One region of the Paenibacillus sp. 102 genome, then DNA from elsewhere that is predicted to be linked to it. Evidence: a T-box and tRNA genes for the amino acid it is inferred to sense, from the RefSeq annotation. Region 1 holds a T-box; the other holds one or more tRNA genes.
The links. A T-box is a leader RNA that pairs with one kind of tRNA and senses whether it is charged. The one in region 1 lies ahead of argS (arginine--tRNA ligase), so its partner is inferred to be a tRNA-Arg.
Positions count from the first base shown of each region.

Region 2: it has a tRNA-Arg gene. The T-box ahead of argS (arginine--tRNA ligase) is inferred to sense a tRNA for this amino acid. The anticodon was not compared.

Region 1 covers NZ_JBCGHT010000003.1:113,246-119,525, reverse strand. Annotated here, with positions in the region: gene AAIE21_RS09820 (DegV family protein) at 210-1,037, opposite strand; gene AAIE21_RS29580 (DUF2651 family protein) at 1,303-1,524, opposite strand; gene AAIE21_RS09815 (hypothetical protein) at 1,603-2,061, opposite strand; gene AAIE21_RS09810 (hypothetical protein) at 2,274-2,489, opposite strand; gene AAIE21_RS09805 (DUF2085 domain-containing protein) at 2,519-2,848, opposite strand; gene argS (arginine--tRNA ligase) at 3,246-4,934, opposite strand; T-box leader at 4,980-5,194, opposite strand; gene AAIE21_RS09795 (class I SAM-dependent methyltransferase) at 5,235-6,011, opposite strand; gene AAIE21_RS09790 (BrxA/BrxB family bacilliredoxin) at 6,059-6,280, opposite strand, start outside.
Region 2 covers NZ_JBCGHT010000005.1:197,124-203,403, reverse strand. Annotated here, with positions in the region: gene spoVAD (stage V sporulation protein AD) at 1-967, opposite strand, end outside; gene spoVAC (stage V sporulation protein AC) at 968-1,444, opposite strand; gene AAIE21_RS15005 (YhcN/YlaJ family sporulation lipoprotein) at 1,479-1,967, opposite strand; gene AAIE21_RS15000 (DUF1657 domain-containing protein) at 2,083-2,289, opposite strand; tRNA gene AAIE21_RS14995 (tRNA-Arg) at 2,470-2,545, shown strand; gene rpoN (RNA polymerase factor sigma-54) at 3,070-4,377, shown strand; gene AAIE21_RS14985 (glutaredoxin family protein) at 4,387-4,632, shown strand; gene cggR (gapA transcriptional regulator CggR) at 4,768-5,796, shown strand; gene gap (type I glyceraldehyde-3-phosphate dehydrogenase) at 5,823-6,280, shown strand, end outside.

The DNA of each region.
Region 1 (6,280 bases):
GAGTAATTATTTTATACGGTATTCTTATCTGCTTGCTTCGATTTTACACAGCTTATATGATGTATTCAATAAAAATCTTATATAATTATCAATAATAAACAATATAGTTTAAATTATTATTTAAAAAGAAGAAAAACAACTATTTTTGCATATATTTTATTTAATTTAATAAGTTTTTTGTATCTTATCTCCACAAAAAAACCCGTGAATTATTCACGGGTTCCCTCTTTCGAAAAGCTAATTGCAATTGTTCCAGCACCTGCATGAACAGCAAAAGATATAGGAATCGGGTAAAGTAGAAACTTCATTTCAGGAAATACTTCTCTGAAATCCGCAATCCATTCTTCTGCCCCTTCTTCATCATTAGCATGGAAAACATGGACTACTTTCGGAGTTCCTTTTTCAAGTTCACTTCGCATATATTCTTTACATTTTTGTATTTTACGAACTTTCTTTTGGAGCATAAGTTCGCCATGGTGTACTTCTAGAATTAGGTTTACGCTTAAGAGACTACCTAGTATAAATTGCACACCCTTCACACGTCCACTTGCATATAGACCTTTCAAATCTTTTGGAAATACATAGTAAGGACTACGTTCCATATGTTGTATTGTCTTTTGTATATCTTGTAAAGTCATACCCTCACGGTATAACGTTTGCGCTTTTGTTAAAATTTCATCCATTGGATAACTCGTTGTTTCACTATCTATTACGATTAAAGGAAATCCTGCCATTTCTGCTGCAAGTATCATATTTTGATAAGTGCCACTTACTTTCCCGCTAATTGTGATAGCAAATCCTTCTTCATATTCTTCTTTACATTTAGAGAAGAGTTCAACCATCTCTCCAAAATTAGGTTGTGACGTAGTTACGGTTACACCTTCTTTTAATGCATCGTAGACACGTTCACGAACACCTTCTTCGCAGTCTTTATAAGCCGTTCCATTAATAACAATTTCAATAGGTATAACAAAAGTATCTTCACTTGTTGTAAAGCTTGCAGTTGTACTATCAGTAAACCAAGCAACACGCTTCATGTTGTTCCTCCCTTGTGTGCATCCTTTTCTTAAACTTATCTCATCATTTTATTCTATCTATTTGAGTTATGAAAAGGACTATGCTTGTTATCATAACAAGACTATCTCTGTTTTTCCATAGGATATGAATGGTTTGAGCAAGGTTTTCAAAATTAATATCGAATCGAATTGTATTCGTACACTTTTTCGACACATTTACTTTTCGTAAATACGATCAAACAAAAAAATAAGACTTCTAACAGTATACGAAGTTAGCAGTCTTAACTCATTTACGCAAAATGAATTTGATAAAAAGCACAACTATAAGTGATAACGTTGTATATATGATAACCCAAGAAAGAAAGGTTTCATTTGCATAAATCAACATAAATAATAAGGATAGTATGCAAATGATTATTGGCATAACAAATAATTTTTTGACTTTCAAATAAACAATTGCACTTAATATAATCGTAAGGACTGGAAATAGATTCAAAACTAAGAACATTGGATTACTAAATATGTCTGCCATTTTCTCGTTTCCTCCTATCTCTTAAAAAGAAACTCCAGTATCGAAAGTCGACCATTATTTCAACAACTTAATGATATTTTTAGCGTATGTACCGTTCACTTCATAACCCGCTCCATGTTGTTCATTGGTACTCTCTACAAACATAACCTGCTTATTGTTTCCTTCTAACCACACAAAAAAATCTTGTTTATCTCCACCACTATATTTTAATGTCATTACAGCATTCATATTGTCCCGCGCTTCTTTGCCTAAAAGCACATCTTTCTTTTTTGCATTTTGCAGGCTATCAACGACCGTTTGCATAGTAGATTCGCTGGCTAGTTCTTTACTATTGTTTGTCTTTGCATTCTTTAACTCAATGGAAGTGACATCTTTATTTTCAAATTGTACAACTTTTGTGATGGTAGCTATCGATGTAGCGTTCTCTTGCTCTTCCTTATCAGAAAAATTCGAGCAACCTACAACACCTAAAAACAATGTACATACCATGCAAGAAGCTATTAATTTTTTCAAGTTTCTTGTCCCCGTTTCTAGTATTTATATAAAAATACACATCGACAATTTACCCCATATGAGCGGGCAGTTTGTCAAGTATTTCTTCTCTGGGTTTTCTTTATTTCCTGCATATGAATTATGCATTATTCAATCTAGCAACCTATCCTTATATAAATATATTCCTAGGACTGTAACAATTATTATCGTTACTATAAAAGTTAAGTAGAAGTTTAATTCGTGCAATCACAATCGCAATCGGCACAATCTAAAGTGCCACAATCCAAATTTCTCTTTTTTCGGTTTCTCTTAAGATAAAAATATAGCAACCCGATAAATAATGCACAGATAACAAAAGCTATTATTGTTTCTGTATATTTTTCATGAATGATAAAACCAATTCCACTGCCACCTGAAATGAGAATTAGAATTGAGTAGATCCAGAACATGTAAATACCTCCGTCGATGTATAGTGGGTTTAAGATAGAATCCATATGATGCTAGATGAGATAAGTAGTCCCATACCATTACCACTTAAGATGCCGGTAGCTACTCTTAGTGAATTTGTGCTACTTCGCCATTTCCACTTTTGAGTGAATCCATCAATGAATAATGGAATTTGAGCAGAGAAGGCTAGTGCCAAAGATAACGTATACGAGGGTGTTATTAAAAAATATATTGGGAACATAAAGAAACCAATAAACATACCTGTACATCGTGCACATAAAGGTATGTATTTTTGTAGTTTAAGAAAACTCCTTTCAGATTTTCTGTGACAAGGGATATGTAAAATAAAACTTCGAATCAATATGGATCATCCTTTCTAGTAATATTTTAATTGATTTGGTAACAAAATTATAGAATTCTTAAGCTTCGTAGTATAACTCATTCCTACTAACTCATCTATATTCATAAAAAAATCCTAAAGCAATGTTTTTAAAGACCTATCATTTTGGCAGTCACTTTTCACCCATTCTCTAAATGCATACTTCCATATCTTATAATCTCACTTTCCTTTATTATGACTACTCATTTTAAATACGAATTTTCTTAAAGAAAAACAAAAAAACAAACCAGGTTAACGGTACGCCTGATTTGTCATTCTGTTCGTATAGTACGCTTTATTTTTTATTTATCATCTTCAATAACATATGATGGGTAATTAACTAAGTAACGTTAATAATTGTTACTGCACAGTAATTTCCCTACATCTCTTCCGGAGCACCCACTCCAAGTAAACGCAATCCTTCTTTTAATACAATCGTTACTGCATAAACAAGTGCAAGTCGACTTTCTTTCTCTTGATCCTCTTCTAAAATACGAATATTCCCATAATACTTATTGAAAGTCTGCGCAACATCTAACAAATACTTCGCGATATGTGAAGGCTCATTTTTAGAAAAGGCTGTTTCAATGACCTTTGGGAATCTATTTAATAATTTTATCGTACTCCAACTATGATCATCGTTTAGCGTAAACGATTCTGTTTCAAATTCAGCATTTTCTTTTCGTAAAATGGAGCAAGCACGTGCATGCGTATATTGAACATATGGTCCTGTTTCTCCTTCGAATTTCAGCATTTTTTCTAAAGAGAACTCAATATTATGCATACGTTCATTTTTCAAATCATGGAAAATGACTGCCCCAACACCTACTTGTTTTGCAATTTCCTCTTTTTGCTTTAAGTTCGGGTTTTTATTTTCAATATTTTGCTCTGCAAGCGTAATCGCTTCTTCTAATACTTCTTCAAGTAATACAACTTTCCCCTTACGTGTGGACATTTTTTTACCATCTTTTAAAATGAGTCCAAATGGTACATGAGCCATACCATCTACCCAGTTATAACCGAGTTTCTTTAATACGGTGAAAAATTGTGTAAAGTGCAAGCTTTGCTCTGCTCCTACTACATATAGCGCTTTATCAAATTCATATGTGTTTTGACGATAAAGTGCCGCTGTTAAATCACGGGTTGCATATAGTGTAGCTCCATCTGATTTTTTAATTAAACATGGCGGCATATCTTCTTTTTCTAAATTGACAACTTGTGCTCCCTCCGATTCTTCTAATAATCCTTTTTCTTCTAAGATTTCAACAAAGTCATCCATTTTATCATTATAGAAAGCCTCTCCTTGGAAGTTCGTAAATTCAACACCAAGCAGTTCATAAATACGTGAGAACTCTTTTAAAGATTCATGACGGAACCAATTCCATAAGAAGACTGCTGCTTCATCACCATCTTCTAATTTCTTAAACCATGCGCGCCCTTCTTCTTCTAGCTCTGGGTTTTCTTTCACTTCTTCGTGGAACTGGACATATAACTTAAATAATTCACGAATTGGATCTTCTTTTACAAGCCCCTCATTTCCCCATTTTTTATATGCGGTAATTAATTTTCCAAACTGTGTTCCCCAATCACCAATATAATTGATTCCTACAACCTCATATCCGCACTTTTCAGCGATATGTTTTAAAGAGTTCCCGATCATCGTTGAACGTAAATGCCCCATCGAAAATGGCTTTGCAATATTTGGTGAAGAGTAATCGATTACTACTGTTTTTTCTCGTCCAAAATGCCCCAGTCCATATTCTTCTTTTTCAGCTAAAATCGTTTTTAATACGTCATCGCTCACTATGTGACGGTTGAAAAATACATTCACATATGGTCCAACTGCTTCCACTTTTGTAAAAAATGAATCGTTTAAGTTCCCAGCGATTTCTTTCGCGATCATTGCTGGTGCTTTTTTATATTGCTCGGCAAGCATGAAACAAGGGAATGCTGCGTCTCCGAATTCATCTTGCTTCGGAGTTTCAATTAGATCTGTAACCTGTTCCAATGATAATTCTGATTCAATTACTTCAAATAAACTTTTTGCAAATTTAATTTTATATTCCATGTTACTCCCTCCTTATTTTTTAAAACACAAAAAACTCGCCTCTAAAAAAGAGACGAGTTATCACCCGTGGTACCACCCTTGTTGTTCACTACGAACCACTTTCCCGTTTATAACGAGGACAGGGGGCCCCGGCTTACTCTACTATTCATTTCAAGCAGCGTCTCCGAAGTGCGCTTCATCCGTTTCTCCGTACTAGGCTCTCACCATCCCTAGCTCGCTTTACTTATAAAACAGACTACTCTCTTCATCTACGACATCATATATAATTGATTATTGCTTATTATACATCTTTTCAAACAATTAGCAAGGTTCAATTACACCAAAATGAAATTTTGCACTTTTTCGCCTATAGACAAAGAAGTTATGTCGTTCAAATCGTGTACTACGAAAATGATCTTTTAGAACAACACGTTTCCTAGCAACACGCTTTGCTTCTGCAATCGTTTCATCTGTAATATCATTATACAAAGCAAAGTGTTTTAAACCTCGAATTCCATCAGATTCAATTACTGTTTCTTCAAACATCGGATCCAGATACACAACGTCATAACTATCGTCTTCGCAGTTCTTTAGGAAATCAAAATGTTCGGTTTTCTTCACTCTAATTCTACGCATTGCTTCATCAATTTCTGGTATTCCCGCACACCACTTCTTTAAACCTTTATTCATGATATAAGCCATATAGCGATTTCCTTCAAGGCCTGTTATAGATCCCTCTTTTCCAACAATGTAGCTCGCTACAATGCTATCTGATGCCATGCCCAGCGTACAATCTAACACCGTCATTCCTTTTTCTAACTTTGCAGCTTGTACAAATGGATCGTGTTCGCCCCGTATTAATCTTTTCACACGAAACATTGCAGAATTGGGATGGAAAAAGAACGATTCTTCTGTTCCTTTTGGATAAATTGCTAACCGATTCTTTCCTACAACAAGTACATCTTGTCTAAACTGCTCATGTAGCTTCATTACAGATATATCATTACGTACAACAAAAGAAGATTGTAATTCTTCCGCTACCTCTTTTGCATAAGTTGTCATTTCCTCATTTGTGCGTCCTGCTGTTGTTACAATCATCTTTTCACCTCAAATATAAAGAAAAAAGGGAGAATGACTCCCCCTTTTTAGCAATGCTTTTCAAAAGCTTGTTCTAAATTGTTAATAATCTCTTCCATTGTTGTTCCTTCAATTTCATGACGATGAATGAAGTGAACAACTTCTTTTCCTTTTAATAGCGCCATAGATGGTGAAGACGGTGGAATATCTCCGAAGTACTCACGCATTGTAGCTGTTGCGTCTTTATCTTGTCCTGCAAATACAGTTACAAGATGATCAGGTTGTTTTTC
Region 2 (6,280 bases), on a different contig from region 1:
GAATAGACTCGTCTTGCTGGAAGGTAAGAGGGGATAGTAAAGCACCAGTAGCTACGACAAGTATTCGATTGAATTCTCCTTTTTTCATTCTGTTCAATAAATGTCCGTATACGACGGTCGCTGAACAACCGGGACCACTTGCTCCAGCTAATACAGGTTGACCCTCTCTATAAATAAGTAATCCGCAATCTTGAAACTGTTCACTTGCTACTTTTGTTCCGTGCTTATGCAGTAAATCATAAGCAATTTCACGCCCGACATGACCGAGATCCCCTGTAACGATTAAGTCGTAGTAGGATACATCAATTTGTCTTTCCCTTAAATGTGCTTCAATCGTATCAACAGCTGCAGGAGCCATTGCACCTCCCATGTTAAAGGGGTCGGTTAGACCCATATCAATAACTCGGCCAATCGTCGCTGATGTAACACGTGGCCCTTCTCCTTGATCGCTCAAAAGAGCGGCGCCAGCTCCTGTGACGGTCCATTGAGCAGTAGGAGGTTTTTGACCGCCATATTCAGTAGGATAGCGAAATTGTTTTTCAACAGCAGTATTGTGACTGGATGCACCTGTTAATAAATATTTTGCTCCTTTTGCATTTACAATACTTGCACCGAGGGCAAGTCCTTCCATAGAGGTAGAACAAGCACCAAATAATCCAATATAGGGAGCGCCGAGTGTACGGCAAGCGAAGCTAGAGGGAGTAATTTGGTTAATAAGGTCACCTGCTAAAATGAATTGAATATCTTCTTTGCGAAGCTTTGCCTTTTCGGTTGCGCGACTGCAAGCTTCTTCAAATAACACTTTATGTGCTTTTTCATAAGAGTCTTGCCCAAGCCATAAATCTTCATGAAGGGCATCAAAATCTTCAGGGATTTTTCCTTTCGCTTCAAATGGTCCACCGATAACCCCTGTTGAGATGATAACTGGTTTATTTTCAAATACCCATGTTCGGTGTCCTTGTAACATTTACATTCCTCCCCATTGGATGAGAATGGTTTTAATAAGACCGATAACAAAAGCGGCAAATACACCAAATAAAATAACGGATCCCGCTAATTTAAACATGTTGCCACCTACTCCAAGGACAAAGCCTTCTGTCTTATGTTCAATGCAAGCAGATATAACGGAGTTTCCAAATCCGGTAACAGGTACGGCTGTACCAGCACCCCCAAATTGGGCAAGGCGATCATATACGCCAAATCCTGTAAGCAGCATAGAAATAAAAATCAGTGTTGCTACTGTAGGGTTTCCTGCTGAGCGCTCTGAAAAATCAAAGTATGTGATGAAGAAGGTGGAGATAAGTTGACCGATTAAACAAATAAAACCACCTACAAAAAAAGCTTTTATGCAATTTTTTAAAACGGGCCTTTTCGGTTCACGTTGTTGCTCAAATTTTTTATACTCTTGTTGTATTGGTGTTAAATCTTTATCTTTACTTGGCATGTGAATCATTCCTTTTCCTTTAGAGAACGTACAATTAAGTATCAGAGTTCATTTCTGAGTGGACTGTCTTTAATTTCTTTCTAATGTATTTTTTGTCTGCTTCTTTTTTCTTAATTTTGTTTTCCAGCTTATCTAATAGGATGAAAATCTTTCGATCCGTACTGACATAGATATTGAAAGTAGGGTTTTCTTTTTTTAATTGTTTTTTGATTTTTGCTTTCAATGGTTTTAACTGAAACCGTTCATGATGTTCTGGTTTAACAGCTATGTAAAGATCTGTGTTAGAGTTAGCAGCTCTAGCTTCTAGTATTTCTTCCGTGGCAAGTGCCTTTTTTTTCGCGTCATGCGCGATAGATTGATTAAAAGATTCCTCCATACTTACTTTCGTTAATTGAGGATCCTTTTTTTTGTCTGTTTTTTTCTGTGTTTCTTGTTTCACCTCTTTATCTAAAGAATGCGTACATCCTGTTATGAAACCTAATAGAAGCACGAATAACACGGTAATTGTGCCAAATTTTCGCATCGCAATCATTCCATTTCTATTGCTTTATGTAATTCGAGTGAAAAAGGATGATATGGAATCATCCTTTTTCTGTTTCTCAAACAGTGAGTACCATAAGATAAAACAGTACTTTCACTTATTGTTGTCCGTATTGAGGCTCTTCTTGCTGAACTTCTTCAACACGTGGATTTAAAGTATCAATGATAGATTGCGTTTGCTGCGCAGCTGTCTGGAAAAGTTGTTTTGCTTGTTGGTTATCCGTATCAAGCGCGAATCCCTCTAAGCTTGCTTGTGCACTTTTTAACCCAGAAACAGTTTGCTTTAATTTTGTAATTACAGTCATTGAATGAAGCCTCCTTTGGAATATCAATTCAAAGATTATGATTTGTGAATAGGGGTGAAAATATAATTTCCAAATTTAGGTTTTTGACTTTGTTTTTGAAGAAATAGGAGGGAGTTTTTTTACGCGATAGTAGTTGCGTACATTGACATAAGAAGATATAATTACCAGTATATTGTTCATGCGCCCATAGCTCAGTTGGATAGAGCGGTGGTTTCCGGTACCACGTCTGTCGGGGGTTCGAATCCCTCTGGGCGCGTCAAAAAGTCCTAACTTACATTTGTAGGTTAGGACTTTTTTATTTTATTTCGATTATATATTGGTAATTCGACACAAAACATCGACCGTTCGGCAATATACAAAATGATTCTGTTTTCTCTTTTATTTTCCTTCTTGTTATATCTGGTTATAAGATTTAATATTAGTATGTGGTAATAAAAAAGGCTTTATGTCGCTTTTTCAATTTGTATGTATATAAGTCGCTTCTATGAAAGCAAAAAGAGACCTTCGCTTACTGTCTTCTTTTGACTTTACTTGGCATGGGGCAAAAAAAGCACTGACCGTTTCTATGCGTAATCGGATGCTCTCTTCCATCCAAAAAGGAAGGTTTTTAATTTGTATTTACATATTTTTTATTATTTTCTTTCAATATTATTCATTTTGCAGTTGTAAGATGTAAATGTCATTAATACATATAAATTAATAATATTTTGGAATGGGTATCCATGCAGGATTCTCCTTTTAACAAACTTATTGTACAATAGAAACAAGGGGGAGATTAGTTTGAAGGCAAGTCTTTTACAAGAACAAAGCTTACGTTTGGCAATGACACAAGAGTTAAGACAAGCGATTACAATGCTCCAGTATAATGTACAAGAATTATCGGAGTTTTTGTATGAGCAATCGTTAGAGAATCCCCTTATTGAGTTAGGTGGTTTTGAGAGGGAGAGGAAAAAGAGCTCTAACACAAGTAAAAGTACCAGCAAACAAGTCGACAATCAAATGGAAATCTATAGTGTGGATTCCACAACGATTCAACAACATTTATTAGATCAAATACAGTATTATAAAATAGACGAAGAAGAGCGAAAAACAGCTTCTTTCATTATTATGAACATGGATGAGAATGGATACTTACAAGAAACGAATGAAGAATTAGCAGAGCTACTTTCTGCGTCAATTAATGCGGTAGATCGCTCTATAGAACTTGTCCAATCATTAGAGCCAGCAGGGGTAGGAGCACGTAACATTCAGGAATGTCTATCAATTCAGTTGAAGCGCTTACAAAGGAGGGATGGGTTGGCGGAAGAAATTGTGGATGAACATTTCGCTTATTTCGTTAAGAAAGATTGGCGAAAGCTCGTTCAAGTTATGAAATGTAGTAATGAAGAATTACAGGATGCTGTAAACTGCATTACATCACTACAGCCAAAACCAGGTCTCGCATTTTCTTCTGAGAAGCCGCTTTATATTGTTCCGGATATGGCTGTGAAAAAAGACGGTAGTCGTCTGGTTTTACAAATGAATGAACGGAATATGCCGAGAATTGAAATTCATTCAGAGTATAGTGCGCTTCTTCATAATAGTGAAAGTGAAGTGGCTTCCTATGTATCTGAGAAGTATCAGCATGTGCAGTGGATTATGCGTAGTTTAAAGCAACGAAAACAAACGCTTTTGCAAGTAATGGACATCATTATGGAAAAGCAACATGATTTCTTTTGGAAAGGTCCAGAGTATTTAAAACCGCTTGCTTTAAAGGAAGTAGCAGAGGAATTAAGTGTACATGAGTCCACAATTAGCCGTGCTACACGTAATAAATATGTACAAACGCCGCATGGATTGTTTGAAATGAAGTCATTCTTTAGTAATGCGGTCGCTACAACAGAAGATGAAGCTGTTTCTACAAAGCGTGTAAAACAATTTATTCAAAAGCTTGTAGAACAAGAAAATAAGAAAAAACCACTTTCAGATCAAAAAATTTCAAAATTGTTAGAAGAAGAGCATGAAATCGTTATTTCAAGAAGAACAGTTGCGAAATATCGAGAGCAAATGAACATTCCGGCTTCTTCTTTAAGAAAAACAATTGGATAGGTGAAGAAGATGAAGGTTGTTTTATATACGAAAACGGACTGTGGACTTTGTGAGAAAGCAAAGCAGCTTTTGAAAGAAGTGCAACATGAATATTCTTTTGACATCGAGGAAATAGATATATACGAAGATGATGAGCTTTTAGAAAAGTATCAAATTATGATTCCCGTTGTAGAAATTGACGGAAAACAGGCGGAATACGGTGTCATTCACAAAGATGTCATAATAAACTATATAAAGAATGCAGTTAAGAGTTGAATAAGTTTCTATCTCCTGTTACAATAATACACGTAGCAGGGATTATTTTTTTAAACCTAGTGGGACATAAAATGTCACTATGGGACATAAAATGACCACAAGGGAAAATGAACCGATGCAGTGAGGAGAAATGATATGCGCTCATGGATTCAAAATACAAAAAAATTATTACCTGATCTGCTACCTGTTATGCAAACGAGAATGCAAATTCTTCAACACATTCGTCTCATGCAGCCGATTGGAAGAAGAAACTTATCTGCAAGTCTTGGTATGACAGAACGAGTATTGCGAAGTGAAGTACAAGTTTTGAAAGAACAAAACTTAGTTCACGTCGCCTCTTCTGGAATGACTTTAACAGAAGAAGGAACAACTGTGGTTCTTGCTTTGGAAGACTTTATGAAAGAAATTTCCGGGCTAAAGGTTTTAGAAAAACAACTTAAGGAAACATTAGACTTGGATGAAGTTTTCGTTGTCCCTGGTGATAGTGATGAATCACCTTGGGTCAAATTGGAGATGGGCCGTGCTTGTGTGACTTGTATAAAAGACCGTCTGACAGCGAATAATATCGTTGCTGTGGCTGGAGGAACAACGCTAGCTGCTGCTGCGGACATGATGCAACTCGATTGCAAAGATTTACATATGCTATTTGTCCCAGCACGTGGTGGAATTGGTGAAGGTGTCGAATTAGAGGCCAATACCATTTGTGCGAAAATGGCACAGAATACGATGAGTAATTACCGCTTATTGTATGTTCCAGACCATGTTAGTAGCGAAGCATATGCGTCCATTGTGACAGAGCCTTCCGTGAAAGAAGTTCTTGAGTTGATTCGATCTTCCAATATCGTTATTCATGGAATAGGTGATGCGTTAACAATGGCACGTCGCAGAAGTACTTCAGAAGCAGATTGGATGAAAATTAAAGCAAGTGAAGCAGTCGGCGAAGCTTTCGGTTATTACTTCAATGAACAAGGTAATGTCGTTCATAAAGTACAAACAGTTGGCATGCAGCTAAAAGATTTACAAAACGTATCTCACGTTGTTGCAGTCGCTGGAGGTTCTTCAAAAGCAAAAGCAATACAGGCTGTAATTAAGCAAGGGCATACTTCGATTCTGATTACAGATGAAGGTGCAGCAAAACAATTAACAAAGGGTATTACCCTTTAATATAATCCCCCAAGGAGGAAATTCAAATGACTAAAATTGGTATTAATGGATTTGGACGTATCGGACGTAACGTATTCCGCGCAGCTCTTAACAACTCTGAGGTAGAAGTAGTAGCAATCAACGACTTAACAGACGCTAAAACATTAGCTCACCTTTTAAAATATGACACAGTTCACGGAACTTTAAATGCAGAAGTATCTGCTAACGAAAACAGCATCGTTGTTAACGGTAAAGAAATTAAAGTTATCGCTGAGCGTGACCCAGCACAATTACCATGGAGCGACTACGGAGTAGAAGTAGTAGTAGAATCTACTGGCCGTTTCACTAAAAAATCAGACGCTGAGAAACACTTAGGTGGATCAGTTAAGAAAGTTATCATCTCAGCTCCAGCTTCTGACGAAGATATCACTGTAGTTATGGGTGTTAACCACGAACAATACGATGCAGCTAACCACAACGTAGTATCTAACGCTTCTTGTACTAC